DNA from 3 places in the Erwinia tasmaniensis Et1/99 genome. Region 2 is predicted to be linked to each of the others. Evidence: predicted binding sites of a transcription regulator. Region 2 holds the regulator's gene; each other region holds the start of a gene.

Region 1 (10,294 bases), 1.2 Mb from region 2:
GCCGAGCGCCAAATGGATGAAGCGGGCATCTTTACCATTCACGGCTTCTGCCAGCGTATGCTGAATCTCAACGCCTTTGAATCCGGTATGCTGTTTGAGCAGGAGCTGCTGGAGGACGAAACCCCGCTGCGCCGCCGGGCTACCGCTGATTTCTGGCGTCGTTACTGCTATCCATTGCCGCTGGCGGTAGCACGCGTGGTGCGTCAACTGTGGGCCGGGCCGGAGCAGCTGCTGAAAACGCTGTCGCCGTGGCTGGGCGGGGAGGCACCGATGCTAAAATCGGCGCCGGACGGTGATGAAACGATTGAGCAGCGCCATGAGAAAATCATTGCGCGTATCGACGAGCTGAAACGGGCATGGCTGGCCGCAGATAATTTACAGCAACTGATTGAAGCCTCCGGTATCGACCGTCGCAGTTACAATAGTAAGCACTTACCCAACTGGCTGGAGAAAATCACCCTGTGGGCGCAATCAGAGACGCTGGACTATGAGGTGGTAAAAGAACTGGAGCGCTTCGGCCAGCGCGTGCTGCTGGAAAAAACGAAAAAGGGCGAGCCGCCGCGCCATCCGCTGTTCGATCGGATCGACGACTTTCTTGCCGAACCGCTGTCGCTTCGTGACCTGGTGATCGCGCGCGCGCTGCAGCAGGTTCGTTTTGTCACCCAACAGGAGAAACGCCTGCATGCCCAGCTGGGATTTGACGATCTGCTGGGCCGCTTCGATGCTGCGCTACAGCAGCCTGGCGGTGAGATGCTGGCCTCGGCTATCCGCCAACGTTACCCGGTGGCGCTGATCGACGAGTTCCAGGATACCGACCCTCAGCAGTATCGTATTTTCCGCACGCTCTATCGTCGACAGCCTGGAAGTGCGCTACTGCTGATAGGTGACCCGAAACAGGCGATTTACGCGTTTCGCGGCGCGGATATTTTTACCTATATGAAAGCGCGATCGGAAGTTAGCGCTCACTATACATTGGAAACAAACTGGCGATCGTCACCTGCTATGGTTGATGGGGTTAATCAACTGTTTTTAAAACAAAAAAATCCTTTTCTATTTAGCGAGATCCCCTTTGTCCACATTAAGCCGGCAGCGCCCAACGACAGCCTGAAATTTAATGTCCAGGGGGAAGTTCAGCCCGCTCTGACATTCTGGTTACAGCCCGGCGATGGTGTTGGAGTAAGCGATTACCAACAATTTATGGCGCGACAGTGCGCGGCTGAGATCTGCCGCTGGCTCAGTGCGGGTCAGCGGGGCGAGGCGTTGATAGGAAAAGCCGGTAAACAGCGCCCGGTGCAGGCCTCGGACATTACCGTGCTGGTGCGTAGCCGTAGTGAAGCCGCGGTGATGCGTGAAGCATTCAATGCCCTGACGATCCCTTCCGTTTATCTATCCAACCGCGACAGCGTGTTTACCACCCCGGAAGCACGCGAAATGCTGTGGCTGTTACAGGCGGTGCTGGCCCCGGAGCAGGAGCGTATTTTACGCAGCGCGCTGGCCACCAGCCTGTTTGGCGTTGATGCGTTGGCGCTGGATGCGCTCACCCAGGATGAACGCGCATGGGATGCGCTGGTCGATGAGTTTGTAGACTACCGCCAACGCTGGCTGAAGCGTGGCGTGCTGCCGATGCTGCGCGAGCTGATGATGAAAAGAGCGATCGCTGAAAATCTGCTGGCGTCCGACAGCGGCGAACGTCGACTTACCGACCTGCTGCATCTGGGCGAGCTGTTGCAGGAGGCCTCGGCGACTCTCGACAGCGAACACGCGCTGGTGCGCTGGCTGGCCCAGCAGGTGGAGCAGCCGGATGGCCAGGTGGCGAATCAGCAGCTGCGGCTCGAGAGCGATCGCCATCTGGTTCAGATCGTCACTATTCATAAATCTAAAGGTCTACAGTATCCGTTGGTCTGGCTGCCGTTCGTCGCCAACTTCCGCGAGGCGGATAACGCCGTTTACCACGACCGCCAGACGTTTACCGCGCTGCTGGATTTACAGCAGAGTGAGGAAAGTATCGAGCTGGCAGAACAGGAGCGGCTGGCGGAAGATCTGCGCCTGCTCTACGTTGCACTGACCCGTTCTGTCTTTCACTGTAGCGTGGGCATCGCGCCGCTCATTAAGGGCACGCGAAAGAAAGAGGGCAACAGCGACCTGCACCGCAGCGCGCTGGGTTATCTGGTACAACAGGGCGAACCTGCCGATGCCAGTGGCCTGCTGGCAGCATTACAGGCATTGAACAGTGATGCCACGGCGTTAGTGACGGCGGCAGAAGCCGACGCCGCCCCGTGGCAGGGGCCGCAGGCAGAGAGGCAAATTCTTAGCAGCCGGGCGTTACCCCGGTCGCCGCGTGATAGCTGGCGTGTGACCAGCTATTCAGGTCTACAACAGCACGGCAGTGCGGGCGCGCTGGAACTGTTGCCGCGCCTCGACGTTGACGCCGCCGGGGAAGCCAGCGGTGAGCAGGTCCCGCTGCTGACTCCGCATACCTTTCCACGTGGTGCCGGGCCGGGCACGTTTCTGCACGGGCTGTTTGAAACGCTGGAATTCAGCGCGCCTCTGGATGAGGAGTGGCTGTCGCAGCAGCTCAGCGGTCAGGGCCTGGGCGAGGAGTGGACGCCGGTGATGCGCGACTGGATTGACCGCATCCTGCAAACCCCGCTCAACGAGACGGGCGTCAGTCTCCACCAGCTGCCGGCCCAGGCAAGGCGGGTAGAGCTGCAATTTTATCTGCCGATATCCCGTCTGCTGACGGCAGAGGCGCTGGATCGGGTGGTACGCCAGGACCCGCTTTCAATGGCCTGTCCGCCGCTCGACTTTTATCAGGTGCAGGGCATGCTGAAAGGTTTTATCGACCTGGTATTCTGCTGGCAGGGTAAATATTACCTGCTGGACTATAAATCTAACTGGCTGGGTGAGGACAGCAGCGCCTATACCCAGCAGGCGATGGCTCAGGCGATGCAGGCGCATCGCTATGATTTGCAGTACCAGCTCTATACGCTGGCGCTGCACCGTTACTTGCGTCATCGCCTGGTGGACTATGACTACCAGCATCATTTTGGTGGCGTTATCTACCTTTTCCTGCGCGGCATGGACGGTACAACGGGCGGTAACGGCATCTATTTTACACGGCCACAGCCGGAGTTTATCTCCGCTCTTGACCATCTGTTTGCCCACCAACCGGAGAGTGACGCATGACGCTGGCAGAAGCCTTACAGCTGGCACAGCACCAGCGTTTACTGCGTCCTCTGGACGTGCAGTTTGCCCGCATGGTGGCAACCGAAGGGCAGCCCGCGCTGATGCTGGCAGCGGCGCTGGTCAGCCGGGACGCCGGGGAAGGTCACGTTTGTCTGCCGCTGTCACAGCTGCGCCCCGAATCTTTTTTTGCCGGGCGTCATCCGGAGCTGGCGCAGACACTGTGGCATGCTGCGGGAGCGCCGGAGGACTGGCAGTCGTTGCTGCTGGCGCAGACGGCGGTCAGCAACGGCCAGCAGGCCACGCCGCTGGTGGTGTACAGGCAGCGTCTTTATCTGCACCGAATGTGGCAGAGCGAAGGAGAGGTTGCGCAGTTTATACAGCGCCAGCACTTTTCCCAGAGCCTGGAAGAGAGCCGGGTGCGTCAAACGCTGGACCGTTATTTTGGTCATCAGCCGGATGACTGGCAGAAGATTGCGGCGGCAGTGGCGCTGACGCGTCAGGTTGCGGTGATCTCCGGCGGGCCGGGCACCGGTAAGACCACGACGGTGGCCAAGCTGCTTGCCAGTCTGATTGAGCTGTCGCCGACCCCTCCGCGTATCGAACTGACGGCGCCCACCGGCAAGGCGGCGGCGCGACTGACGGAATCGCTGGGCAATACGTTGCAGCAGCTACATCTGGCAGACGATATTTTGAAAAGTTTCCCGCTGGAAGCCACCACGCTGCATCGCCTGCTGGGGGCGCAGCCGGGCAGTCAGCGCATGCGCTATCACGCCGGAAATCCGTTGCACCTGGACGTGCTGGTGGTGGATGAAGCCTCTATGGTGGATCTTCCGATGCTGGCTAACCTGATTGCCGCACTACCCGTTCAGGCGCGGGTGGTCTTCCTCGGTGACCGCGATCAGCTGGCTTCAGTCGAGGCCGGAGCCGTGCTTGGTGATATTTGCCGCTGTGCGGAAGAGGGCTACAGCCCGCAGCGGGCCGCAGAGCTGACGCGTTTAACCGGCTGTGAGGTGGACGGGCACGAGGATGCCAGCGCGCCTGAAGTGCGCGATACGATCTGCCTGCTGCGCAGGAGCTACCGCTTTGCCGCTACGTCCGGTATCGGGCAGCTGGCGCTGGCGGTCAATGCGGGGGCGGTCAAAACGTCAGAGCAGGTATTAAACAGTGGTTTCAGCGACCTCCGACACCGGTCGTTAAGCAGCAGCGATGATTATCAGCAGCTGCTTAACGACTGCGCGGTGGGTTACCGCGACTACCTGAAGTTGCTGGCGGATGGAGCCCCGCCGGGTGAAGTACTGGCCGCGTTTGGCCGCTTTCAGCTGCTGTGCGCGCTGCGCGAGGGGCCGTTTGGCGTGGCGGGGCTTAACGACCGTATTGAGCAGACGCTACGCCAGATGGGGCTTATCCGACGCAATATCACGCTTAACGGCAAATGGTACGTTGGACGGCCGGTGATGATTGCGCGTAATGACCGGGCGCTTGGGCTGTTTAACGGCGATATCGGCATAGCGATGCCGGATGAAGAGCAGCAGCTGAAGGTCTGGTTCCCGTTACCGGATGGCAGCATCAAGGCGGTGCAGCCCAGCCGCCTGCCGCCACATGACACGGCTTTTGCCATGACGGTACACAAGTCGCAGGGTTCGGAGTTTGACCATACGCTGCTGGTGTTACCGAATAAAATGATGCCGGTATTAACCCGAGAACTGGTGTATACCGCAATTACCCGAGCCAAACGGCAGCTGACGCTTTATGTCGAGAACGCGGTGTTTATCAGCGCGGTGAGAATGCGAACGCAGAGGCGCAGCGGGTTGGTGGAGCGGCTACATAAAGAGACGGCCGCCCAGTAAGAGCAGAGTGCGATATAGAGTAATACGGTGCCCAGGCACCGTATTAACGATTATTCAGGCTGGCTAAACCACTTCCCCTTTATCGGTTTGGCAAATGCAGCCAGTACCGCAATCAGGCTCACTTCAATCGACACCGACCAGGCGATATGGCCCAAGATTTCGCTCCACAGCTCATAACCATTCAGGTTCCAGAGCCAGCCGGGTTGACCGTCCAGGTACGCCGGGTGGCGGAAGCCCAGAGCCGGGATAAGAAAGCCGTGCATGACTAGAGTAATGATCAGACCATAGGCCGCGCCGTACCCTAATCTGACTTTAGGCCAGAATGCGGATAACAGGACGTAAGCAAAAGCGAATGCAAAGCTAAACAGCCAGTGATACAGCATCACCGCGCCGGGGATGGTAATGCCTTGATAAACGTAGTCCATTGAATGGGCGTTGATCCCCAGTGGGCCAAGCCACGCATCAATATGCGCTGCGGGCGGCGATATCTCACCGGCGATGCGCGGAGGCATATTCGCTTCCGTGCCGGATTTCACCAGGGAGCTGATAAATCCTCCAATCAGGGTGCCCCACACAATAATTTTTAGATTTATTTTACTTAATGTCATAACAACGTTTCCTTGCTTCATTTTGAAAAGCAGACAGCAGCTGGCTGTCTTCAACAACGACATTCCTGTTGCACGCTATGTGAGCCAGGCGTCTTATGTCCTTATTGATAACGGTTAAATATCGCTCTCTGCAACATCCACTATGTTAGCAAAAAAAGGCAGTAACATCGTCTGGGCTTTATGATCCCTCAAGGGAAGCGGTCAGCTCTGTCGGGTATGCACACTGGCTTCACGCAGATCAACCATCAATACTTTGGAACGCCGCTGGTAGTTATACATCTGTTTCTTGCTTTCCGGCAGCCTGTCGATATCTACCGGCACAAATCCGCGTTCCTGGAACCAGTGAATGCTGCGCGTCGTCAGCACGAACAGCTTTTTGAGGCCCATCTGGCGTGCCTGTAACGCCACGCGCTCCAGCAAGGCTTCTCCGCGCGACGAGCTGCGATAATCGGGATGTACCGCCACGCAGGCCATTTCACCTATCTGTTCTTCTGGGAAGGGGTAAAGGGCGGCACAGCCGATAGTCAGGTTATCGCGTTCAATGATGGTAAATTTGTCGATCTCCATCTCAAGCTGCTCGCGCGAACGGCGCACCAGGATACCCTGCTGTTCCATCGGGCGGATCAGTTCCAGAATGCCGCCGATGTCATTAATGGTGGCGCGTCGGATCTGCTCTGCACTCTCCATAACAATCTGTGTGCCAATACCGTCGCGCGAAAACAGCTCCTGTAGCAGCGCGCCATCCTCCTGATAGCTGATCAGGTGGCTACGCCGCACGCCGCTGCGGCAGGCTTTTACCGCACCGCGCAAAAAGCGAACCGTGCCGGAGTGGTAATCATCGCGTGTTTCGAGCTCTTCGATGCGCTGCTGTGCCTCATTGGGGAACAGCTCGGAAATAATACGGCCTTCACCGTCAGTTACACCCTGCTCGGAGCAGAAGCCAATCATCTTTTCGGCCTTCAGCCTGATGGCCAGCTGGGTGGCAACCTCTTCAGAGGTGAGGTTAAAGCTTTCTCCGGTGACCGATACCGCAACCGGGCCCATCAGAACAATGGCCCCGCTGTCGAGCTGGCGATGGATCGCCTCTTCATCGATGCGGCGGATACGGCCGCTGTGGCAGTAGTCCACGCCTTCGTCGACGCCCAACGGCTGAGCGATGATAAAGTTACCGCTGACAACATTGATATGCGCACCCTGTAGCGGGGTGTTATTCAGGCTCATTGAAAGGCGGGCGGTGATATCCAGCTGTAAACGCCCGGCGGCCTGCTTCACCAGCTCCAGCGACGGGGCATCCGTTACACGGGTATGCTTATGGTAAAGCGGTTCCAGATTTTGCCCGGCAAGGCTGGCATCGATCTGTGGACGCGCGCCGTACACCACCACCAGACGGATGCCCAGGCTATGCAGCAGGCCAATATCATTGATGATGCTCGAGAAGTTTTCATGCCCGATGGCTTCGCCGCCCAGCATAATGACAAACGTTTTACCACGGTGGGCGTTGATATAGGGAACGGTATGGCGAAATCCCTGAACCAGCTCGGTACTACGTTCCTTCACGATAAACCCTCTTTGCATTATTATTCGTTAAAAGTGTATTTTTATTCTTTTATCGTCGCGGGTGCAAGCGTCATTTATCTTTATTTATCACTTTCAAGGGTATTTTTTCCTTTCTGACGTCATGCATTTATTCATTTTTCTGAGTGACACTGCCGGAGGGATTCGTTAGAGTTTTGCCAAATTTTTTCATTTGGTTTTTTAATAGACAGATCACAGGATTTGGAGTGGCATGACCGATTCAACTTCGCTTAACCGCCGACGGTTTTTACAAGGAGCGGGAGCTCTGTGGCTGTTAAGCGTCAGCCGGACAGGGATGGCCGCCGGTCGACATGTCGTCGCGGTCCGCATCTGGCCTTCATCCACCTATTCACGGCTGACTATCGAGTCCAATACGCCGCTTAAGTATAAGCAGTTTGCGCTGAGCAACCCCGATCGCGTCGTGGTGGATATCGAAAATATTCAGCTTAATCGCGTATTAAATGATGCGGGTAAACTGGTGCGTGAGGACGATCCCTGGATCAAAAATGTTCGCGTGGGGCAGTTTGATGCAAACACCGTGCGGCTGGTGCTGGAAATCAAGCAGAACGTCACGCCGCGCATCTTTACGCTTGACCCGGTGGCCGGGATCAACAATCGTCTGGTGCTGGATCTTTACCCGGTGCGCAGGCAGCAGCACACCGACGATCCGCTACTGGCGTTACTGGAAGATTACAATCAGGGAGATTTGGGGCGCAGCCAGCCGAAGGACGCTCCGTTGCCCGGTAAGGCTGGCAAGGACAGGCCGATAGTGATTATGCTCGACCCCGGCCACGGGGGTGAAGATTCAGGCGCCGTTGGCAAACATAAAACCCGTGAAAAAGACGTGGTGCTGAAAATTGCCCGCCGCCTGAAATCCCTGATCGACAAGCAGCCGAATATGCGTGCTTATATGACGCGTAATGAAGATGTGTTTATTCCGTTGAAGGTGCGGGTGGCAAAAGCGCGCAAACAGCGGGCCGACCTGTTTATTTCCATTCACGCCGATGCGTTTACCAGCCGTGCCGCACGCGGTTCGTCGGTGTTCGCGCTATCGACAAAAGGGGCCACCAGCACCGCAGCACGTTTTTTGGCACAGACCCAGAATGCGTCGGATCTGATTGGCGGCGTTAGCATAAGCGGCGATCGCTATCTCGACCATACCATGTTCGATATGTTACAGAGCCGCACGATCAATGACAGCCTGAGCTTTGGCAAGGAAGTGCTGGCGCGTATGGGCAAAATTAATCATCTGCATAAACGCTCCGTCGATCAGGCGGGATTTGCCGTATTAAAAGCGCCAGATATTCCATCCATCCTGGTAGAAACGGCGTTTATCAGTAATCTGGAAGAAGAACGTAAGCTGCGCACCACGCGTTTTCAGCATCAGGTGGCGGATTCGATTCTGGCAGGGATTAAAGCCTATTTTGCTCACGGCGCTGGTCGTACATAAATGAGGGGGGTGGGCAGAAAAATCCTGCCTGCTGAAACGCCTGGTTGAGTTTCAGATAAAAAAAAACACCCTGAAGGGTGTTTGATTGGTTGCGGGAGCCGGATTTGAACCGACGACCTTCGGGTTATGAGCCCGACGAGCTACCAGGCTGCTCCATCCCGCGTCCGATTGACGCTTTTACTACTTTACACCACGACGGCAAATTGGTTGCGGGAGCCGGATTTGAACCGACGACCTTCGGGTTATGAGCCCGACGAGCTACCAGGCTGCTCCATCCCGCGTCCGCGTGGTTTGTCGCTTCCATCACGACACTGTCTTTTACTGCTTCACTCAAGCTTAACTGACTTCAGTGAATTGGTTGCGGGAGCCGGATTTGAACCGACGACCTTCGGGTTATGAGCCCGACGAGCTACCAGGCTGCTCCATCCCGCGTCCGTGGAAGCGCACTATACGCCTGATGCGTTTTGTTGCAACCCCTTTTTTCAGTTAAGTGGCTAAAAGCGCGCTTAAGCAGCTGATTTTTGACCAAGTGCTGAAAAGTTGTGCAAATAGTTGAGGTCTTTTACGCCGGGCACATTTTCTTATGGCGGAGCCTTTGCTATCTTCGCGCAGGGTTTCCTTATAAAGGTAGCAAGGCATGAAAGCAGGTTGGGTGAAGTATCTGGTGACCGGCGCGCTGCTGGCGCTGCTGGCAGGGTGTAGCTCGAAGCCCACCGATCGTGGGCAGCAGTATAAAGATGGAAAACTGATCCAGCCGCTGGCGCTGGTCAATCAGCCCAACGCGAAAGGCCGCCCGGTCAACGGTAAAGATTTTGCCGACCAGGTGACACAAATACGCTTTGCCTCGGCAGGTATGTATTCACGCCAGTCTGCCACCTACAGCGCGATCCAGAGCTGGCTCATGGCTGGAGGCGATACCCGTCAGCTGCGCCAGTTTGGGCTGGATGCTTTCCAGATGGAAGGCACCGATAACTACGGCAACGTGCAGTTTACCGGCTACTACACGCCGGTTGTCAAAGCGCGCTACAGCCGTCAGGGAGAGTTCCAGTACCCTCTGTATCGCAAGCCGCGCAGTAAACGCAGCAAGCTGCCTAGCCGGGCAGAAATCTACGGCGGAGCATTGAGCGAAAGTTACATCGCCGGTTACAGCAATTCGCTGATGGATAATTTTATTATGGACGTTCAGGGTAGCGGCTACGTTGACTTTGACGACGGCCGCCCGCTCAAGTTCTTCGGCTACGGCGGTAAAAACGGGCATCCTTATCGCAGCATTGGTAAAGTGTTGATCGACCGTGGGGAAGTGAAGCGGGAAGATATGTCGATGCAGGCAATACGCCAGTGGGGAGACCAGCACAGCGCGGCAGAAGTGCGCGAGCTGCTGGAGCAGAATCCGTCCTTCGTGTTCTTTAAGCCGGAGGAGTTTGCCCCGGTGCGCGGTGCCAGCGCGGTGCCGCTGATCGCCAAAGCCTCGGTAGCTGCAGATCGTGCACTGATCCCGGCAGGCACCGCGCTGCTGGCAGAAATCCCCCTGCTGGACAATAACGGTAAATTTACCGGGAAATACGAGATGCGCATGATGGTATCTCTGGATGTCGGCGGGGCGATTAAAGGCCAGCATTTTGATATTT
Region 2 (10,294 bases):
TGAGGTCGCCACGAGCGTAATGCCGCGACTGAACAACGCTTCCATTAGGGTCCCCAGCAGCATGGCATCGGTGATGTCAGAAACAAAAAACTCGTCGAAGCACAGCAGATCGGTTTCGGCTTTAAAACGATCGGCAACAATTTGTAGCGGATCGCTGTGCCCCTGCAACTCGGTGAGCTCCTGATGCACGCGCAGCATAAAACGGTGAAAGTGCAGGCGCTGTTTACGCTCACCGGGTATCGCCCGGAAAAACATATCCATAAGCCAGGTCTTGCCGCGCCCCACCCCACCCCACATATACAGGCCGCGTACCGGTGCCTGAACATCGGTTTTCGGTTTTCCCAGCAGCTTATGCAGCTTGCCAAACAGACCGACGCTGGCGGGAGCTGGCGGCGAGCTGGAATGACTTAATGCCTGATAAATACCGTCTAAACGCGTGACGGCGGCATGCTGTACCTCATCGGGCTGATACTCACCGTTGTCCAGCGCCTGTTGATACAGCGCCAGTGGAGACATCGTTTGCATAATTTAGTTACATTCCCTGAAATATTACCCGCCCAGACGGCCGATCGTCGAAAAAAAAGTCGTTCTACACTAAGCGAAGCTGCCGCAGGATTCCACTTCCATCAGATTAGCGGTTATAGTGACGGGTATTAAATGGAACAGCCCTACGTAACAACGAAGACAAAACGGGAGTCATTATGACCTGGGAATACGCGCTCATTGGATTAGTCGTTGGGATTATTATCGGCGCAGTAGCAATGCGTTTTGGTAATCGAAAACTGCGCGAGCAACACAGCCTTCAGTATGAGCTGGAGAAAAGCAAAGCAGAACTGGCGGACTATCATCAGGAGCTGAGCAACCATTTTGCCCACAGCGCCGAGCTGTTGGATAATATGGCACGCGACTATCGCCAGCTGTACCAGCATATGGCAAAGGGATCCCATGATCTGCTGCCTAACCTGCCGGGGGAGAAGAACCCGTTTGCTTACCAGTTAACCGAGTCTGAAGCGGATAACGATCAGGTGCCGGTGCAGATGCCGCGTGATTACCCCGACAGCGCCTCTGGCCTGCTTCGTGGCGACCGCGCCGTTAAGTAAATGAATCGGGGTGCCCGCCACCCCTTTTTTTCCTGACGATCTCACCTGCCCGTCAACACACTTCCTGCCATACTTTTTACCTATTCCACTTCTGCTAGCGAGAGCTGAGCCCGATGAAGAAAAAATCATATCTGTTAAGCGCATTAGCATTAAGTCTCAGTCTGCAGCTCAACGTGACGGCTAACGCCAGCGCACCGCTTCCCACGCAGGTTCAGGGGCAACAGTTGCCCAGCCTGGCACCGATGTTGGAAAAAGTGTTACCTGCCGTGGTTAGCGTGCATGTCGAGGGAACGCCAGGCCCCAGCCAGCAGCAGGAGATACCCGCTCCGCTGAAACGCTATTTCGACCAGAAGGGTCAGGGAGATACGCCCGGCAACGGCAGATCCCCCGTTTTTGAGGGGCTGGCTTCCGGCGTGATCATCGATGCGGCAAAAGGCTACGTGCTGACCAATAACCATGTCGTCAAAGGTGCGGATAAAATCAGCGTGCAGCTAAGCGACGGTCGCGAGTTTAGCGCAAGGCTTGTCGGCCGCGATGAACAAACCGATATCGCACTTATCCAGCTGAACGGGGCGAACAATCTGGCCCAGGTGACCATCGCCGATTCCGACCAGCTGAAGGTCGGGGATTTTACCGTTGCCATTGGCAATCCTTTTGGTCTGGGGCAAACCGCGACGTCGGGTATCGTTTCGGCGCTGGGGCGCAGCGGTTTAAATCTGGAAGGGCTGGAAAACTTTATCCAGACCGATGCGGCGATCAATCGGGGTAACTCCGGCGGCGCGCTGGTAGATCTGAAGGGTAGGCTTATCGGATTAAATACGGCGATTTTGGCCTCGAGCGGCGGCAATATCGGCATTGGCTTTGCCATTCCGAGCAATATGGCGATGAGCCTGGCGCAGCAGCTGATCCAGTTTGGCGAAATCAAACGCGGCCAGCTGGGCATTAAGGGCACCGCGATGACCGCCGATATGGCCAAAGCCTTTAACATTGATGTCCGGCAGGGGGCTTTCGTCAATGAAGTCTTGCCCCAGTCAGCCGCCGCTAAGGCCGGAATAAAAGCCGGAGATATCATTACCACCGTAGATGATAAGCAGATTACCAACTTTGCCGAACTGCGGGTCAAGATTGGTATCACTCCACCAGGTCAGGAAGTGAAGGTGGGGCTGGTGCGCGAAGGTAAACCACTGACCCTGAGCGTGAAGCTGGATAACAGCATTCAGACTAGCGTCAACATTGAGCTGGCGACGCCAGCGTTACAGGGGGTCATCCTGAGCGATGGCGCGGCGAAAAATGGCGCTAAAGGTGTCGTGGTGGATAACGTCGAGAAAAACGCGGCGGCAGCCCAGGTCGGCCTGCAAAAAGGCGATGTCATCACAGGGATTAACCGCGCCCCGGTGAAAAACCTGGTCGAATTGCGCAAAATACTGGCGACAAAACCTCTGCTGCTGGTGCTTAACGTTATGCGTGGCGATGAGAATATCTACCTGCTGTTGCAGTAACTCAAGCGCGGACACGGGGTACTGTGTCCGCGTAACTCATGCTATCCTGCCAGTCGTTTCTCCATTCATCGTTATTAGGCATGATACCCAAACTCTTACGTTCAGCGATCTTCGGGCTAATAATAGCCGGCATACTTTTGTTAGCGATACCGGGTCTCAGACTCGGCAGCGGCCTGTTTTCGCAAACGGAGGACAGCAGCAGCCAGCAGCCGATCAGCTATAATCCGGGGGTACGCCGCGCCGCGCCAGCAGTGGTTTATGTCTATAATCACAACGCTAACGGTGCCAGCGATATCCTTGGCTCTGGCGTGATTATGGACCCACGCGGCTATATTCTGACCAATAAGCATGTGATCAACGCGGCCAGCCAGATTATTGTTAATCTTCAGGACGGGCGCTCCTTTGAAGCGCTTTTAGCCGGTTCTGACTACGTGACCGATTTGGCGGTGCTGAAGATTAATGCGACGAATCTGCCAGTGATCCCCATCAATCCGAGCCGTATTGCGCATATCGGCGACCTGGTGATGGCAATTGGTAACCCCTATAACATTGGCCAGACGGTAACCCAGGGGATTATTGGGGCAACCGGACGTGTCGGCCTTAGCCCCTCACGCCGCCAGGATTTTCTGCAAACCGATGCCTCGATCAATCGTGGTAACTCGGGCGGCGCGCTGATTAACTCGCTGGGTGAACTGGTGGGGATTAATACGCTGTCATTTGATAAAAGCAGCAATGGTGAAACGCCTGAAGGGCTGGGCTTTGCCATCCCTACCAAGCTGGCGACCAAAGTCATGGAAAAATTGATCCGTGATGGTCGGGTGATCCGTGGATATATCGGTATTACCGGACAGGCGATCCAGCACTTTAGCGACCCCAATAACAATATGGAAAACATGCAGGGTCAGGGTATTGCGGTGACGGAGGTCAAGCCTGGCAGCCCGGCCTATACAGCCGGTATACAGGTCAACGATGTTATCACGCGCCTGAATGACGTCGTGGCTCAGTCTCCGCAGGAAACGATGGATCAGGTGGCAGAAATACGCCCGGGAACGGTGATCACCGTTGAAATCAGTCGTAATGAGAAAAAGCTAACGCTTCCCGTCACGGTGCAGGAGTATCCCGAAGAGGAACCGAGTCAGTAGCCGATCGGGTTGGCCCCATCGGGCGATGGGGCCACTCACGCAAAGACGTTATTTAACGAACTCTTCACCCTGCGTAATATCTTTTTTCAACGTATCCAACATGCTGGAAAGCGCATGCTGTTCAAACGCGCTGAGTTCGCCGACAGGCCGACGCTCAACGATGCCGTTCTTACCCAACAGCAGCGGCTGCGAGAAGAAACGCGCATATTCTCCCTCGCCTTCAACATAGGCACATTCAATAACATTGCTTTCACCTTTGAGCGCACGCACCAGCGCCAGCCCAAAACGAGCCGCCGCCTGGCCCATTGACAGCGTTGCTGAGCCGCCACCGGCCTTCGCCTCCACCACTTCGGTGCCCGCATTCTGAATACGTTTAGTCAGGCTGGCCGTTTCCTGCTCATTAAAGCTAACCCCCGGAACCTGGGACAGTAGCGGCAGGATCGTCACGCCAGAATGGCCGCCAATAACCGGAACGTTGACCTCTTCAGGCTGCTTACCTTTCAATTCAGCGACGAACGCATTGGCGCGGATAATATCGAGGGTGGTAATGCCAAACAGCCTGTTTTTATCGTAAACTCCCGCTTTTTTAAGCACTTCCGCAGCAATTGCCACCGTTGTATTAACCGGGTTTGTGATGATACCGATCAGCGCTTTCGGGCAGGTGGCAGCGACCTGCTCAATCAGATTGCGCACTATGCCGGCGTTCACGTTAAACAGATCGGAACGATCCATGCCGGGTTTACGCGCCACGCCGGCCGAAATCAGTACGACGTCAGCACCTTTCAGCGCCGGGGTGGCATCTTCACCGCTGAAGCCTGCAATTTTGACAGAGGTCGGTATGTGGCTTAAGTCAACCGCGACGCCTGGCGTAACGGGTGCGATGTCGTACAGTGAGAGTTCTGAACCTGCCGGGAGCTGGGTCTTTAGCAGCAGGGCAAGCGCCTGGCCAATACCACCTGCTGCACCGAGAACTGTAACTTTCATCCTATACTCCTTATTATATTTTGCGCATTTTGTGTGCCGGGCAACCCGGAAATACCTTTCTGAAATAACGGGAGTGGCGCATAGCGGCGAATGCAAGGATCACCGGACTTTGTTAACGCAAGGTAACCGGGAATGAACAAAGGCAGCAAACAGAGCGACAACTTCAAATATTCAGGGTATTACCGTGATTTTGCGATACATTACACCCTTAATACTAACCTGAACAACCTCCACATTATAACAATTCGTTCACTTTTTGCGCGTAGCACGACAGAGTCGGTCAATTCTTTTTTTCGCTAAAATTTGTTAGACTCCGCCGCCTTGCGGTGAGTTTACATTCAACGCATCATTTGCCATTTGCATAAAAATTCATTTAATTGCATAATAATGTAATATCCCGCTGCGGGTATCCCTTAATAACCCCTTTTATCGGTAACCTATGCGTAATTCATCAAAACAAGAAGACTTGATTAAGGCTTTTAAAGCCTTGCTGAAAGAAGAAAAATTCAGCTCTCAGGGAGAAATTGTCAACGCCCTGCAGGAAGAGGGTTTTGAAAATATCAATCAGTCGAAAGTGTCACGTATGCTGACAAAATTCGGCGCCGTGCGTACGCGCAACGCAAAAATGGAAATGGTTTACTGCCTGCCAGCCGAACTCGGCGTGCCCACCACGACCAGCCCGCTGAAGAACCTGGTGTTAGATATCGACTTTAATGACGCACTGGTGGTTATCCATACCAGCCCTGGCGCAGCGCAGTTGATTGCTCGCCTGCTGGACTCACTGGGTAAAGCGGAAGGGATACTTGGCACCATTGCCGGGGATGACACCATCTTTATCACCCCGGCGCGTTCATTCACCGTTAAGCAACTGCATGATGCCATCCTGGTGCTGTTCGAACAGGAACTGTAGCGTCGCCGCCAAAAGATAGCGTACCGCCCCTTCCCTCCCTCGCGCGACGGAGGATAGCTCCCTACCGCCGTCAGCATCAGCCGTGAGGCATTTTCCATTACCGGGTCGCTTTTCACAGGGTCAATACATCATCGACCCCGCTTTCTTTGTCGCGGGGCTACTGTGGTTTCCAGCATAGTTCACTCGCTGAAAAGGAAGGAACCTCATCTAAAAGCTGCAAATCCTCCACGTAACAATGTGATCTACCGCAAATAAAAGCACGAATAGGTAATTTCACTCATCCCCTTGTTTAATCGTAGAATTTACTTCTCACGCACAAAAAATGAGCGTTTTTTATCACTTAACGTTCTTAAAAGTGCCCATTTATTGCCTTATGCTCACATTAATATTATTAGCGTGCTATTAATTTTTTACGTTATTAGATCTATAATTCTTTCCGTGATGCAAATCAAAACATTCAAAAGTTAAGAACGAATAACGAGGAAATATCATGAACATCAAAACGACTATTGCTGCCTTAGGCGTGCTTTCTACCCTGACATTTGGCGCTTCTGCCGCTCAATTGGTCAACGCGGATCAGGCAAAGGATCTTCAATCGATGGGTATCGTCAGTGTGAGTGGCGTTGCGGGGGCACCGATGGATATCCGCGAGGCGCTGAATGATAAAGCTCGCGAGAAAGGCGCAAACGCCTACCGTGTTATCGAAAACTATCAAAACGGAAACTGGCACGCCACGGCCGAGCTTTATAAATAATTGAAGCGCTAAATTCAAATCACGTATCAATCAGGCCGGTAATCCCAAGAATAAAAAAAGTTTTTCAAACCTTTCGATTACCGTATCAATACTATTCTGGAGCTATCATCATGAAAACAACATTCACTATCGCGACCTTAACTCTTGCCTCCGTGCTGTCGTTCGCCGCTAGTGCGGCTAATCTGGTCAATAATGATCAGGTTAACAGTCAGAACCTACAGCCGATTGGCAGCGTGAGCGTAAGCGGCATCCTCGGAGTCCCTTCAGATATCCGTCATCAGCTTTCGCAAAAAGCCGACGAGCAGGGCGCATCGGCGTATCGAATCATTGAAGCGCGTAACGATGGCAACTACCACGCTACGGCTGAGCTTTATAAATAACCAACGTCCGTCCGACACACTAGCGCCGCAATCCTGAAGCCACCGCCCGTCCAGCTTTTGCTATAAACCTGCCGACAATGCCTTAGCCCCGATCGCCGGGGCTTTTTTTGTGCCAACATCAGGCCATCCCCTGGTAGCGAAAACCAGAGGGCACGGACTAAAAACGGCACCCGCCCTGCTACCGCGGTTCCGATCTGCGCAAACAAACTCAAACCCGGATCAGCGTTTGCTGATATTTCTTCAACACCATCGCCAAACGCGCAACGGGTTCAGTCACGCTTTGCGCCGCCTGATACTGTTGCAGCTTCTGCTGATATACGTCGAACTCGGCAAGTAAACGCGCAAAATAGTCACGCCTTTTCTCATCGCTGCTGGCAGAGATAACGCGGTCAGCGGTGTGGCGCAGCTGCTGATGGAAAGCAGACAGATCGGAATTGATCGGCACATCTGCGGCACGCAGCCGCTGGTGTGCAATAATCAGCGTCAGCGCCAGCCGGTACTTCTCAATATCGCCAGGAAAGCTGTTCATCAGCATAAACAGCTGTTGATAGAGCGCGGGCAGGTGATTCTCTTTGCGGCGCACGGTATTGGTGGTCATCGCCGACACGGCGGCATACATAAAGCGATTGAGCACGGTGCGCCCAACGCGCGCCTTAGACGTGTCGCGGATCAGCAGAATGACCAGCAAAGCAACAAAACAGCCTATCGCCTGGCCAAGTGCATTATCCAGAAACGCGCTGACTTCGAACTTCATCGGATTATCCAGCGTCAGGATGTTAATGGTGCCAACCAGCGCGCCTAACGTACCGATTTGACGCCGCTGGATCAGTATCCCGCTGATAAATGCCATCGCCCCCAGGGCAAGACATAACAGCAGCATGCTTTGCTGGGTATTGGGCATCACTACCATGTAATAGAGCGAACCTAGCGGTATGGCGACGATCATCCCGTAGAGAAAATCTTTAGCAACCATAAGCGGATTAGGCATACGCATAGCCAGTGACGTAATGACGGCCAGCATCACCATCGCCCCACTGCCTGACGTCCATCCGGTCCACAGCCAGAACAGCGATCCCACCGCGGTGGCCACAAAGGTACGCACGCCGTTCACCAGCGCATGCCGTGTTTCCGCCGGGCGCATCTTCACCACCGGATCGGCATTCAGCACCTCTTCCTCCAGGCGGCTGATACGGCTGTTACTGTGGATACCCTTCATCAACAGCAGATAATGGCTGGCCGCGACGACCCAACTACTGAGGGTGTTTGGGGTATTTCTGCTGCCGCTGACGGAGATGACCCGGCGCATGATTTTCATGCGTTTATGAATATCGGCAACGTTATTTACCGGCTTTTCAAAGAACAGCTGGAACTGGGGAGGAACGTAATCAGAATGGTTATTCTGGATCAGAAACGTTTCACAGGCCTGGGTGATCAGCGTCAGTGACAGAGTATGGAGCACCCGCAGACGCGGATCGATTTTGTGCCAGCGGCCAGCCTCCATCATCAAATGAGTACGCATTCCGCTGAGTGCGTTAGTACGACGCACCAGGCCGGCCCAGCATTTATCGACCTCGTCTTTATCGACATGCGCCACACACAGCTGCATCAGCCGGTACTGATCCACCAGCAGCGAATCAATTTCGCGATCGATATCCAGCTTGATTGAACGGGGTGAAAACAGCATATCGGCGAGGATCGCACAAACAATCCCGATGATGATTTCACTACAGCGCTCTACGGCAAACTGTGGCGCCAGCAGCACTGAGCCACTGGCATTGAGGCTGACCACAATAATCAAAGCGGTATAGCCAGCCAGTCCGAGAGCATAGGCGTTTTCAACTTTGATCAGCGAAGAAACCCACACGCAGATCCCGGCCCAGATGCAGCACAGCAATAGCATGACCACCGGCGCACGAATGGTGGCAATCATGATCGCCAGCGCGGCGATACAGCCAATAAAGGTGCCGATGATACGTAACATCCCACGGTGACGCAGGGCGCCGGAGAACGGATCGCCCCCGGCAGCAAACGCGGTACCGCCCGCCACAATCGCGGCGGTCATCACCGCCCAGCGCGGAGTTTCCAGGTTGAATTCAAAACCGATAAACAGTGCCAGCAAAATAGCGAAGGTGAGTTTGACCGGAAAGCGCAGACGATAAAACGGCATGATCTCCCCCGCCTCAACCAAACTCACGCAGACGATGTATCAGCTTCATCAGCGGCGGCATATCGTTATCCTTGCGATCCTGGGCACCGGTCACTACCACGGTTGCCGTGGTTCCCGAGGGATACTGATTGCCCGGCTGGCTGTCGAGATGAATGCGAACCGGCACGCGTTGCGCCAGCCGTACCCACTCCAGATTCGAATCAATGGTCGCCATACCTTTGCTGTCAACGGTACTGCTGCTGTTGGTGACTCCGGCGGCAATGCTGTCAACTGAACCGCGCAGCACCTGATTGCTGCCCAATGGGGTAATCTCGACGCGATAGCCAGGACGGATCCCCTCCAGCTTGGTTTCTTCCAGATAGGCCAGCACGTAAAATGAATTCTGTTTTACCAGCGCCACCGACGTTGACCCGCGGGTAATAAATTCGCCGGTATAGACATTCAGATTGGTAACCCAACCTGCTGACGGCGCTTTAACCACGGTGCGTTCCAGATCCAGCTGAGCCAGATCGCGTGAAGCCACGGCTTTGGCCAGCTGGTGCTCCGTGGTTTGGTAGTCGTTATTGGCCTGCTCGATAGCCTCACGCGACATGGCAGAGACCCCAAGCTGATTGCGGCGGGCCGCCTCGCGGCGTTTCTCGCCCATTACCGCCTGGTAATAGGCCACATCGGCCTGTGCCTCATCCAGTGCTTTCTGATAGCGCGGCGGGTCGATGGTAAACAGCACCTGATCTTTCTGCACCAGCTGGTTGTCGCGCACGCGCACTTCGGAAATCAGGCCGCTGACATCGGGGGCAATCGCGACCACATCGGCGGTAAATTTGGCATCACGCGTCCACGGGGATTCGGTGTAAAACACCCAGATGCGGAAGATCAACACGATCGCGATAATCACCAGCAGCAAAGTAATGACAGTACGGGAAATTTTTCTTGTTAGCGTTTTCACTATGACCTCAGACGAACAATCGGGATACAACGTAGAACAGACAGCAGTAAAGCGCGGTATTGAACAGGGCCGGATGCCAGACCAGGTCATAAAGTCCGGTTGGCGTTATCGCACGCCGTATCAGCCAGAACAGCATCAGTGACACAATAATTTCAATAAAAATGGGGGGGAATGACATCCCAAAGACGACAACAACCGGAAGTACACTCATCTTATATCCTTGTAAACACGCTACCGGGCCGTCTGATTCTCGTCACTGGCTCCTCTCCTGGTTCAGGGTAGTGCGCCTGCTGATAACGATAAGCGATCGACGGAACATGATTCAGATGCCGATCGGGAGCGCGGCTTTTTAATGATAGCTTAAGCCGAAACCAGTATAGAACCGAAGTGGGACAACATGATGGTAACCCGT
Region 3 (10,294 bases), 200 kb from region 2:
TTCAATCAGAATCCTCTCTATAGCGACCATACCCGTCTTCTGCGTTCTTCTTTCGCCGACATTCTTAATCACACTGAGAACGTTGTTAGCCAGCAAACTCATATGCGCCAGGGCTTCTATGAACGCAATCACTGTGAAATCTTTCAAGGTGATGCGCGTTTTATCGATGCCAACACCCTTGAAATTGAAACCCATGACGGCAGCATTGAACGGCTGACGGCAGAAAAATTTGTTATCGCCTGCGGTTCTCGGCCTTATCACCCGCCGGACGTCGACTTTACCCACCCGCGTATCTATGACAGCGACTCCATACTCAATCTGCACCATGAGCCGGGCCATGTGATTATCTATGGTGCTGGGGTGATCGGTTGCGAGTACGCCTCGATTTTCCGTGGGCTGGCCGTCAAGGTCGATTTAATCAATACCCGCGATCGCCTGCTGGCCTTCCTCGATCAGGAGATGTCAGACTCGCTTTCTTATCATTTCTGGAATAACGGCGTGGTTATCCGCCACAACGAAGAGTTTGAGAAGGTTGAAGGGGTGGCTGATGGCGTCATCATGCATCTCAAATCGGGTAAGAAGCTGAAAGCAGACTGCCTGCTGTACGCTAATGGCCGCACCGGTAATACCGATTCATTGTCACTGGAAAATGTCGGGCTGGAAGCAGACGGTCGCGGCCTGCTGAAAGTGAACAGCATGTACCAGACTGCTCAACCGAATATCTATGCGGTGGGTGATGTGATTGGTTACCCAAGCCTGGCCTCGGCAGCCTACGATCAGGGGCGAATTGCCGCGCAGGCCATGATCAAAGGGGAAGCAACGGCCCATCTGATTGAGGACATTCCTACCGGTATCTATACCATTCCTGAAATCAGCTCCGTTGGAAAAACCGAGCAGCAGCTGACGGCAATGAAGGTGCCCTACGAGGTGGGCCGGGCGCAGTTTAAACACCTCGCGCGTGCGCAAATCGTCGGCATGAACGTCGGTAGCCTGAAAATCCTGTTCCACCGTGAAACCAAAGAAATTCTGGGCATTCACTGCTTTGGCGAACGGGCCGCCGAAATTATTCATATCGGCCAGGCCATAATGGAACAGAAAAACGGTGGCAACACGATTGAGTATTTCGTGAATACCACCTTTAACTACCCGACAATGGCCGAAGCCTACCGGGTTGCGGCGCTAAACGGTCTGAACCGGCTGTTTTAAGTTTTCCATCACGCCCTGCATATGCTCACGGATTGCCTCTGCCAGCTGTTCATAACGGCCACGCAGAGGTGAACCCGGGCGATACACCAGCGCAATCGTGCGCTGGGGCTCGGGTTTGAAGCACGGCAGATAACAAACGCCATCACGCACTCTCTCTTTCGGCACCGCCAGTGCAGGCAGAAGAGTGATACCGCTACCCGCCGCCACCATATTACGCAGCGTTTCCAGACTGGTGGCGCGGAAGTGCGTGTCTTCGTCAGCGCCCGCCTGGAAGCAGAAGCCCATCGCCTGATCGCGCAGACAATGACCATCCTCCAGCATCAGGAGCTTTTCTCCCGCCAGTTCATACATCGCCACACGATCGCGGTCTTGCCACGGGTGATCGGCGTAGATTGCCAGGCGCATCGGCTCGTCAAACAGCGGTACTTCAATAAACGCTTCCGACTCCTTCACCAGCCCAAGGATCGCGCAATCCAGCTTACCGCTGTCAAGCTGCGCCAGCAGCTGGTGCGTCTGCGCTTCATGCAGATACATCTCCAGCTTTGGGAAAGTCTGATGCAGGGTGGGAATAATCTGCGGCAGCAGGTAAGGACCAACGGTAGGGATCAGACCAATATGCAGCGGGCCAGACATCGCTTCCCCTTGCTGGCTGGCCATTTCTTTCAGTACCTTGACTTCACGCAGCACGGTACGCGCCTGATCCACCAGCAGCAGACCCGCCTGAGTAAACAACACCTTGCGGCTGGTGCGTTCCAGCAGCATCACGCCCAGTTCATCTTCCAGTTTACGGATCTGGCCACTCAGCGTAGGCTGACTGACGTGACAGGAATCGGCAGCACGGCGAAAATGGCGGTGCTCTGCCAGCGCAACAAGGTACTCTAGATCACGAATATTCATCTTATTTCTCCATTCCACGATAGCCCGTGGCGATAGATAGGATAGCAATCAACGATTATCCCTATCAAGCTAGAATGTTGATAATGTAACGCATCAAGATAAATACTACTCCAATCATTTAACCGAGAGGTCTTTTATGTTTGCAAGTCAGGAAGGTAAATCCATCCCGCAGGTCACGTTTCATACACGCCAGGGCGACAGCTGGATTGATGTCACCACTGATGAGCTGTTCAAAGACAAGACGGTGATTGTTTTTTCTCTACCGGGCGCGTTTACCCCTACCTGCTCCTCCAGCCATCTGCCACGCTACAACGAGCTGTCGGACGTCTTTAAACAGCACGGCGTGGACAGCATCCTGTGTGTCTCCGTCAACGACACCTTTGTGATGAATGCCTGGAAAGCCGATCAGCGTGCTGAACACATTACCTTCATTCCTGATGGTAACGGTGACTTCACCCGCGGCATGGAGATGTTGGTAGAGAAAGCCGATCTTGGCTTCGGCCCACGCTCATGGCGCTATTCAATGCTGGTACGTAACGGCGTGGTAGAAAAGATGTTCGTCGAGCCAAACAAGCCGGGCGACCCGTTTGAAGTGTCTGATGCCGATACCATGCTGCGTTACGTGGCGCCGGAATATAAGGTGCAGGAGTCCGTTTCCCTGTTCACCAAGCCGGGCTGCCCGTTCTGTGCGAAAGCCAAGCAGATGCTGCTGGATCGTGGTATTCCGTTTGAAGAGATTGTGCTGGGCCAGGATGCCACCACCGTCAGCCTGCGTGCCGTCAGCGGTCGCGCTACCGTGCCACAGGTCTTTATCGGCGGACGCCATATCGGCGGCAGCGATGACTTAGAGCAGTACTTCTCTGCGTAATGCTCCACGGACGTCCTGATTAAGGCGGGTCTGATGACCCGCCTTTTTAGATCATGCCAGACGCTGTTTGGCTTCGGTGATCGCCTGCGAGATCTGATGCAAAGACACACCGCCTTTGGCGTTACGCTTATCCAGACAGGATTGCAGTGACAGGATCGGATACACATCGTCACCAATCACGTGACTGAACTTCTGCAAATCCGACAGCTTCAGCGCTTCCAGCGCCACGCCCTGTTTAATCGCTTCCACGACCGTTTCACCCACGATGTGATGGGCTTCACGGAAGGGCACGCCCTTGGCGACCAGATAATCCGCCAGTTCAGTGGAGTTGGCATACCCCTGCTCCGCCGCCTCTTGACAACGCGGACGTTTCACCTGAATGCCGTCAAGCACCAGCGCCGCCATATGCAGGCAGTCAGCCCAGGTGTCGAGCGCGTCAAACAGCCCTTCCTTGTCTTCCTGCATATCTTTGTTGTACGCCAGCGGCAGACCTTTCAGCGTCATGCTCATCGCCGTCAGAGCACCCTGTACGCGGCCAACCTTACCGCGGATCAGCTCCAGCGCGTCCGGGTTTTTCTTCTGCGGCATCAGCGAGGAGCCAGAAGTCACCTTATCGGACAGCTCAACAAACCCGGCTTCACCGGTATTGAAGAAAATCAGATCTTCCGCGAAGCGCGACAGGTGCACCATGCCGATGGAAGCATCGGACAGCAGTTCCAGCACATGGTCGCGGTCAGATACGGTATCCAGGCTGTTGCGGGTGGCGGAGGCGAAACCTAACCAGCCGGCCAGCTGCTCTCGATCGATGTCATAAGCGGTTCCCGCCAGCGCACCGCAGCCCAGCGGGCTGACGTCCAGGCGCTTCAGCGTATCCTGCAAACGGCTTTCATCGCGCGCCAGCATCTCAACATAGGCCAGGCACCAGTGGGCAAAGGTGACCGGCTGGGCGCGTTGCAGGTGGGTGTAACCCGGCATCACCGCATCCTGGTGAGCTTCTGCGGTCGCCACCAGCGCCTGCTGGAACTGACGCGTGGCGTTCAGCAGCTCGCTGACCTGCTCTTTGCACCACAGTTTCAGATCGGTCGCGACCTGGTCATTACGGCTACGTCCGGTATGCAGTTTTTTCCCCAGCGCCCCGACTTTATCAATCAGCTTACCTTCTACCCAGCTATGAATATCTTCAGCATCGCTGGCCAGAATCTGCTGCGGATCGGCGCGCACTTCGTCCAGCAGCGCAGTCAGCGCGCTTTCCAGCTGCTGCTGCTCTGCGGCGGTTAATACGTTGACCGTGACCAGCGCTTTGGACCAGGCAACGGAGCCGATAATATCCTGCTCTGCCAGACGATAGTCGAAGCGCAGTGAGTCATTAAACTGCTTAAAACGTTGATCTGCTGGCTGCGTAAACCGTCCACCCCAAAGTGCCATGTTCAGTGCTCCTTTTATCTGATAAGGGCGGCACCTGTGCCGCCCCTTGATATATTCAGCGGCGAGGTCACCCTCGCCCTGCGTGCAAGTTTACTTCTTTTCGTTCAGCGCGCGGATGCGTGAAGAGAGTGAGAACAGACGGATAAAGCCGCCCGCATGACGATGATCGTACACTTCGTCTTCGCCAAACGTGGCAAACTCTTCAGAATACAGGCTGTTGGCTGATTTCTTCTGGATAGCGGTGACCTGGCCTTTGTAGAGTTGCAGTACCACTTCACCATTCACTTCTTCTGCCAGCGCTTCGGCGGAAGCCTGGATGGATTTCCGCAGCGGTGCGAACCAGCGGCCGTCGTAAACCACGTAGGACATTTCCAGGCCCAGCTGCTCACGCCACTTGAAGCTGTCACGGTCAAGCACCAGCTGCTCAACCGCACGCAGCGCGTTCACCATAATAGTGCCGCCGGGGGTTTCGTAGCAGCCGCGCGACTTAATGCCCACCAGACGGTTTTCCACGATGTCGATACGGCCCACGCCATGACGCGCGCCGATCGCATTCAGCTTGTCCAGGCAGCCAAACGGGCTTAACGCTTCACCGTTAACGGCCACAACGCGACCTTTCTCAACGGCAATGGTGACCTGCTCTGGCTGGTCCGGCGCTTCCAGCGGATCGACGGTCCACACCCAGCAATCTTTATTCGGTGCATTCCACGGGCTTTCCAGCACGCCGCCTTCGGTAGAGATATGCCAGGCGTTTTCGTCGCGGCTGTAGATTTTTTCCAGCGAGGCGGTGGTCGGAATATTACGCTCTTTCAGATAGTCCAGCAGCGCCTCACGCGAACGCAGATCCCACTCGCGCCACGGAGCCACCACTTTCAGCTGGGGTGCCAACGCGGTATAGGTGGTTTCGAAACGCACCTGGTCATTACCTTTACCGGTTGCGCCGTGGCACAGCGCATCCGCTCCGACTTTCAGCGCCAGTTCTACCTGCGCTTTGGCGATAATTGGGCGCGCCATAGAAGTCCCGAGCAAATAGGTGCCTTCATACAGAGCACCGGTCTGCAGCACCGGATAAACGTACTCGCTGATGAACTCTTCACGCAGATCCACCACATGGCATTCTGAGGCACCGGACTGCAGGGCTTTCTGCTCTACGCCTTCCAGATCGCCACGCTCCTGGCCGATATCCGCCACGAAGGCCACCACTTCACAGCCGCCATAGTTCTCTTTCAGCCATGGAATGATGGCTGAAGTATCCAGACCGCCGGAGTAAGCCAGTACGATTTTCTTGATGCTTTTGTCTTGCATTGTCTTTTTCCTTGATTGAATACGTTACTTATTAAGCGAGAATACGGGTGCCGATGGACACGCCGTTAAACAAGTCGGGCAGCTGTTCGGCATGGCGCCAGCTGGCAATATCCACCGGGCGGCCCAGCGTGCGGGCGGCATCCAGTGCGGCATTCACTTTAACAATCATGCCATCAGTAATCACCCCATCGGCGATCAGCTGTTCAGCTTTCTCTGCCGTTATCTCCGCAATGCGCTGCCTGTCGGCATCCAAAATACCGCTGACGTCAGAGAGCAGGATAAGATCTGCGCCGAGGGTAGCAGCCAGCGCCGTGGCGGCCTGATCGGCATTGACGTTCATCAGCAGACCGTCATCGGTGATCCCGATGGAGCTGACCACCGGGAGAAATCCAGCAGCCAATAAGGTGTTAATCAGGCGCGGCGTACCGGGTGTGGCCAGGCCAACGTGCCCCAGCTCATCGTCGAAGCGCTCAACGTTGACGCTGCCGCCATCGCCAAGACACAGGCCAACCGCGTCAATACCGTGTTTTTTTGACCATGCCAGCAGGGTTTTGTTGGCCGTTCCGGCCAGCGCACCGGTGATGACATCGATCTGATCGGCGGGCGTCACGCGCAGGCCATTTTTCTTCTTCACCGGCAGTGACAGTTTGCTCATCAGCTCATCGACCAGGCAACCGCCACCGTGAACGATCAGCAAAGGCCGCTGATGCGTGGTACGGTAGCTTACCAGGGCCGTGAAAAGACGCTCCAGCGCCTCTTCGCTGTCCAGTAAAACACCACCTAACTTGATAATTAACGGGTTGGTCATGACGTCGCTCGCTCTCTGTCGGTCATCGCGCTTTGGGGCTGCGCGGGCGCTGGTGCAACCGCGGCGCGGAAAAGAAAATTATCGATTCCCATTCATCCGCCGCTATTGTATTTTTATTCACTATTAGTGCATGAATATTGATACTATCCTAACGCAAGGACTGTCAACAGTGAAGACAAAATTACCTAATTTTATTGAGATTTACCGCCAGTTGATTGCAACGCCATCAATCAGTGCGACCGACAGCGCGCTCGATCAGAGCAATGAAACTTTAATCAATTTGCTCGGCGGCTGGTTCCGCGATCTCGGCTTTACCGTTGAGGTGCAGCCGGTGCCCGGCACACGAAACAAATTCAATATGCTGGCGAAGAGCGGCAGCGGTGCCGGAGGCCTGCTGCTGGCGGGTCATACCGATACCGTTCCCTTTGACGATGGCCGCTGGACGCGTGACCCTTTCACCCTGACCGAGCACGATAATAAGCTTTACGGCCTCGGCACCGCGGATATGAAAGGTTTCTTTGCCTTTATTTTAGATACCCTGCGCGATGTTGAACTGTCAACGCTGAAAAAACCGCTGTATATCCTTGCCACCGCCGATGAAGAAACCACCATGGCTGGCGCAAAATACTTTTCTGAATCAACCGCTCTGCGCCCGGACTGCGCCATTATCGGCGAGCCAACTTCGCTGAAGCCGGTGCGTGCGCATAAAGGCCATATCTCGAACGCGATCCGCATTCAGGGGCAGTCCGGCCACTCCAGCGATCCGGGCCGTGGCGTTAACGCCATTGAACTGATGCACGAGTCCATCACCCAGCTGATGGCGCTGCGCAACACGCTAAAAGAGCGCTACCGTCACGCAGGTTTTGCTATCCCTTATCCCACCATGAACTTTGGTCATATTCACGGCGGCGATGCGGCCAATCGTATCTGCGCCTGCTGCGAACTGCATATGGACATCCGCCCACTGCCGGGGCTGACGCTCTCCGATCTCGACGGGCTGCTGAATGAGGCGCTGGCTCCTGTCAGTGCGCGCTGGCCGGGCCGTCTGACCGTAGGCGAGCTGCATCCTCCTATTCCGGGCTATGAGTGCCCACGGGAACATCAGCTGGTGCAGGTGGTTGAAAAGCTGTTGGGTCGCGAAACGGAAGTCGTGAACTACTGTACCGAAGCGCCGTTTATTCAGCAGGTCTGTCCAACGCTGGTGTTAGGCCCCGGATCGATCGAGCAGGCGCATCAGCCGGATGAGTTTATCGATACCGCCTTTATTAAGCCCACGCGCGACCTGATCGCTCAGGTCGTGCACCATTTTTGCCATCATTAGGCCAATTTCTGGGTATTTCACTGTGAAAACAGACGGTTGCCCGTAATTATGATTATTCCTGATAATGAGAATAACTTATCGGATCATCTTGGTGTTAAATTCTTTAAATTTCTAAGGCTTAGCCGCTTTATGTAGAGAATATAAGCCAATTGACGAATCGTGCTTAACGTGGCTAGATAATAGACTCAGTCAGGCCCATAAGGGTGAAACGCGCGATAAATACAAGAAAGGGTGTCAGGGATTATATGAACGAACAATATTCCGCAATGCGAAGTAATGTCAGTATGCTCGGCAAACTGCTCGGAGATACGATTAAGGATGCGCTGGGAGAGAACATTCTCGATCGGGTAGAAACCATTCGTAAACTCTCGAAGTCATCTCGTGCGGGTAATGACGCCCACCGTCAGGAACTGCTCTCCACGCTGCAAAATCTCTCAAACGACGAGCTGCTGCCGGTTGCACGCGCTTTCAGCCAGTTCCTGAACCTGACCAACGTTGCTGAACAGTACCACACCATTTCGCCGAACGGCGAAGGGGCGAAGAACCCGGAACTGCTGCTCCAGACGTTTCAGCGCCTGAAGCAGCAGCCAAACCTGACCGAAGCTGCCGTATGCGAAGCCCTGGGCTCCCTGTCGCTGGAGCTGGTACTGACCGCGCACCCGACTGAAATCACACGCCGCACCCTGATCCACAAACTGGTGGAAGTAAACAGCTGCCTTAAACAGTTAGATCACAATGATCTGTCTGACTATGAGCACGCACAGATCATGCGCCGCCTGCGTCAGCTGGTTGCACAAGCGTGGCATACCGACGAAATTCGCAAGTATCGCCCCTCCCCGGTTGACGAAGCCAAATGGGGCTTTGCGGTGGTGGAAAACAGCCTGTGGGAAGGTGTCCCTCAGTTTCTGCGTGAGCTGAACGAGCAGGTGGAAGCCGCTTTTGGCTATACCCTGCCGGTCGACTTCGTTCCGGTGCAGTTTACCTCCTGGATGGGAGGCGACCGTGACGGCAACCCGAACGTCACCGCCGATATCACTCGCCACGTCCTGCAACTCAGCCGCTGGAAAGCCACCGACCTGTTCCTGCGCGATATCGCCGTACTGATTTCCGAGCTGTCGATGTCTGAATGTACGCCGGAAGTGCGCGAGCTGTGCGGCAACCCGGAAGCGCTGGAGCCGTACCGTGAGATTATGAAAAACCTGCGTAGCCAGCTGATGAGCACCCAGGCTTATCTGGCGGGCCGCCTGAAAGGCGAGCGCTTAACGCGCCCTGCTAATCTACTGATCGCCAACGAACAGCTATGGGAACCGCTGTATACCTGCTACCAGTCATTACAGGCCTGCGGCATGGGCATTATTGCTAACGGGCAGCTGCTCGATACCCTGCGCCGCGTGAAGTGTTTTGGCGTACCGCTGGTGCGTATCGATATCCGCCAGGAGAGTACCCGTCACACCGAAGCGATTGCCGAGATCACCCGTTATCTTGGCCTGGGTGACTATGAAAGCTGGTCAGAAGCCGACAAGCAGGCGTTCCTGATCCGCGAACTGAATTCTAAGCGCCCGCTGACGCCGCGTCAGTGGGAGCCGAGCGCCGACACGAAAGAGGTGCTGGATACCTGCCGCGTGGCCGCCGAGGCGCCCAAGGGGTCAATTGCGGCCTACGTCATCTCGATGGCCAAAACGCCGTCTGACGTGCTGGCGGTGCACCTGCTGTTAAAAGAGGCTGGGATCGACTATGCCATGCCGGTGGCACCGCTGTTTGAAACTCTGGACGACCTGAATAATGCGAACGGGGTGATGAGCCAGCTGCTGAATATCGACTGGTATCGCGGTCTGATTCAGGGCAAACAAATGGTGATGATTGGCTACTCTGACTCGGCAAAAGATGCCGGTGTGATGGCGGCCAGCTGGGCGCAGTATCAGGCACAGGATGCGCTGATCAAAACCTGTGAGAAAGCCGGTATCACCCTGACGCTGTTCCACGGACGCGGCGGCAGCATTGGTCGCGGCGGCGCTCCGGCGCATGCCGCCCTGCTGTCACAGCCGCCGGGCAGCCTGAAAGGCGGACTGCGCGTGACTGAACAGGGCGAGATGATCCGCTTTAAGTACGGTCTGCCGGAAGTGACCATCAGCAGCCTGTCGCTGTATACCGGAGCGATCCTCGAAGCCAACCTGCTACCGCCGCCGGAGCCAAAAACCGAATGGATCGGCATCATGGAACGGCTGTCGGCCGTCTCCTGCAAAATGTACCGTGGCTACGTGCGTGAGCATGCGGAGTTCGTGCCGTACTTTCGTTCTGCCACGCCAGAACAGGAGCTGGCTAAGCTGCCGCTTGGCTCACGCCCGGCGAAGCGTCGTCCAACCGGCGGCGTCGAGTCCCTGCGTGCCATTCCGTGGATCTTCGCCTGGACGCAGAACCGTCTGATGCTGCCAGCCTGGCTGGGGGCCGGGGCTGCACTCCAGCA

The links. The regulator ArgR, encoded in region 2, controls arginine synthesis, uptake and breakdown. The targets are predictions, from matches to a motif close to ANTGAATAAAAATACANT.
Positions count from the first base shown of each region.
Region 1: a site for ArgR is predicted at 7,231-7,248, ahead of argA (amino-acid N-acetyltransferase). Genes of this name have one in related genera too.
Region 3: a site for ArgR is predicted at 6,614-6,631, ahead of argE (acetylornithine deacetylase). Genes of this name have one in related genera too.

Region 1 covers NC_010694.1:3,048,295-3,058,588, reverse strand. Annotated here, with positions in the region: gene recB (exodeoxyribonuclease V subunit beta) at 1-3,186, shown strand, start outside; gene recD (exodeoxyribonuclease V subunit alpha) at 3,183-5,033, shown strand; gene ETA_RS14930 (YagU family protein) at 5,084-5,641, opposite strand; gene argA (amino-acid N-acetyltransferase) at 5,843-7,201, opposite strand; gene amiC (N-acetylmuramoyl-L-alanine amidase AmiC) at 7,428-8,666, shown strand; tRNA gene ETA_RS14915 (tRNA-Met) at 8,753-8,829, opposite strand; tRNA gene ETA_RS14910 (tRNA-Met) at 8,871-8,947, opposite strand; tRNA gene ETA_RS14905 (tRNA-Met) at 9,022-9,098, opposite strand; gene mltA (murein transglycosylase A) at 9,304-10,294, shown strand, end outside.
Region 2 covers NC_010694.1:347,353-357,646, reverse strand. Annotated here, with positions in the region: gene zapE (cell division protein ZapE) at 1-525, opposite strand, end outside; gene zapG (Z-ring associated protein ZapG) at 702-1,100, shown strand; gene degQ (serine endoprotease DegQ) at 1,214-2,599, shown strand; gene degS (outer membrane-stress sensor serine endopeptidase DegS) at 2,680-3,741, shown strand; gene mdh (malate dehydrogenase) at 3,790-4,725, opposite strand; gene argR (transcriptional regulator ArgR) at 5,165-5,635, shown strand; gene yhcN (peroxide/acid stress response protein YhcN) at 6,126-6,389, shown strand; gene yhcN (peroxide/acid stress response protein YhcN) at 6,500-6,769, shown strand; gene aaeB (p-hydroxybenzoic acid efflux pump subunit AaeB) at 6,978-8,936, opposite strand; gene aaeA (p-hydroxybenzoic acid efflux pump subunit AaeA) at 8,950-9,882, opposite strand; gene aaeX (p-hydroxybenzoic acid efflux pump operon protein AaeX) at 9,890-10,093, opposite strand.
Region 3 covers NC_010694.1:149,241-159,534, reverse strand. Annotated here, with positions in the region: gene sthA (Si-specific NAD(P)(+) transhydrogenase) at 1-1,206, shown strand, start outside; gene oxyR (DNA-binding transcriptional regulator OxyR) at 1,180-2,103, opposite strand; gene ETA_RS01670 (glutathione peroxidase) at 2,240-2,971, shown strand; gene argH (argininosuccinate lyase) at 3,023-4,396, opposite strand; gene ETA_RS01660 (argininosuccinate synthase) at 4,487-5,701, opposite strand; gene argB (acetylglutamate kinase) at 5,733-6,509, opposite strand; gene argE (acetylornithine deacetylase) at 6,679-7,830, shown strand; gene ppc (phosphoenolpyruvate carboxylase) at 8,076-10,294, shown strand, end outside.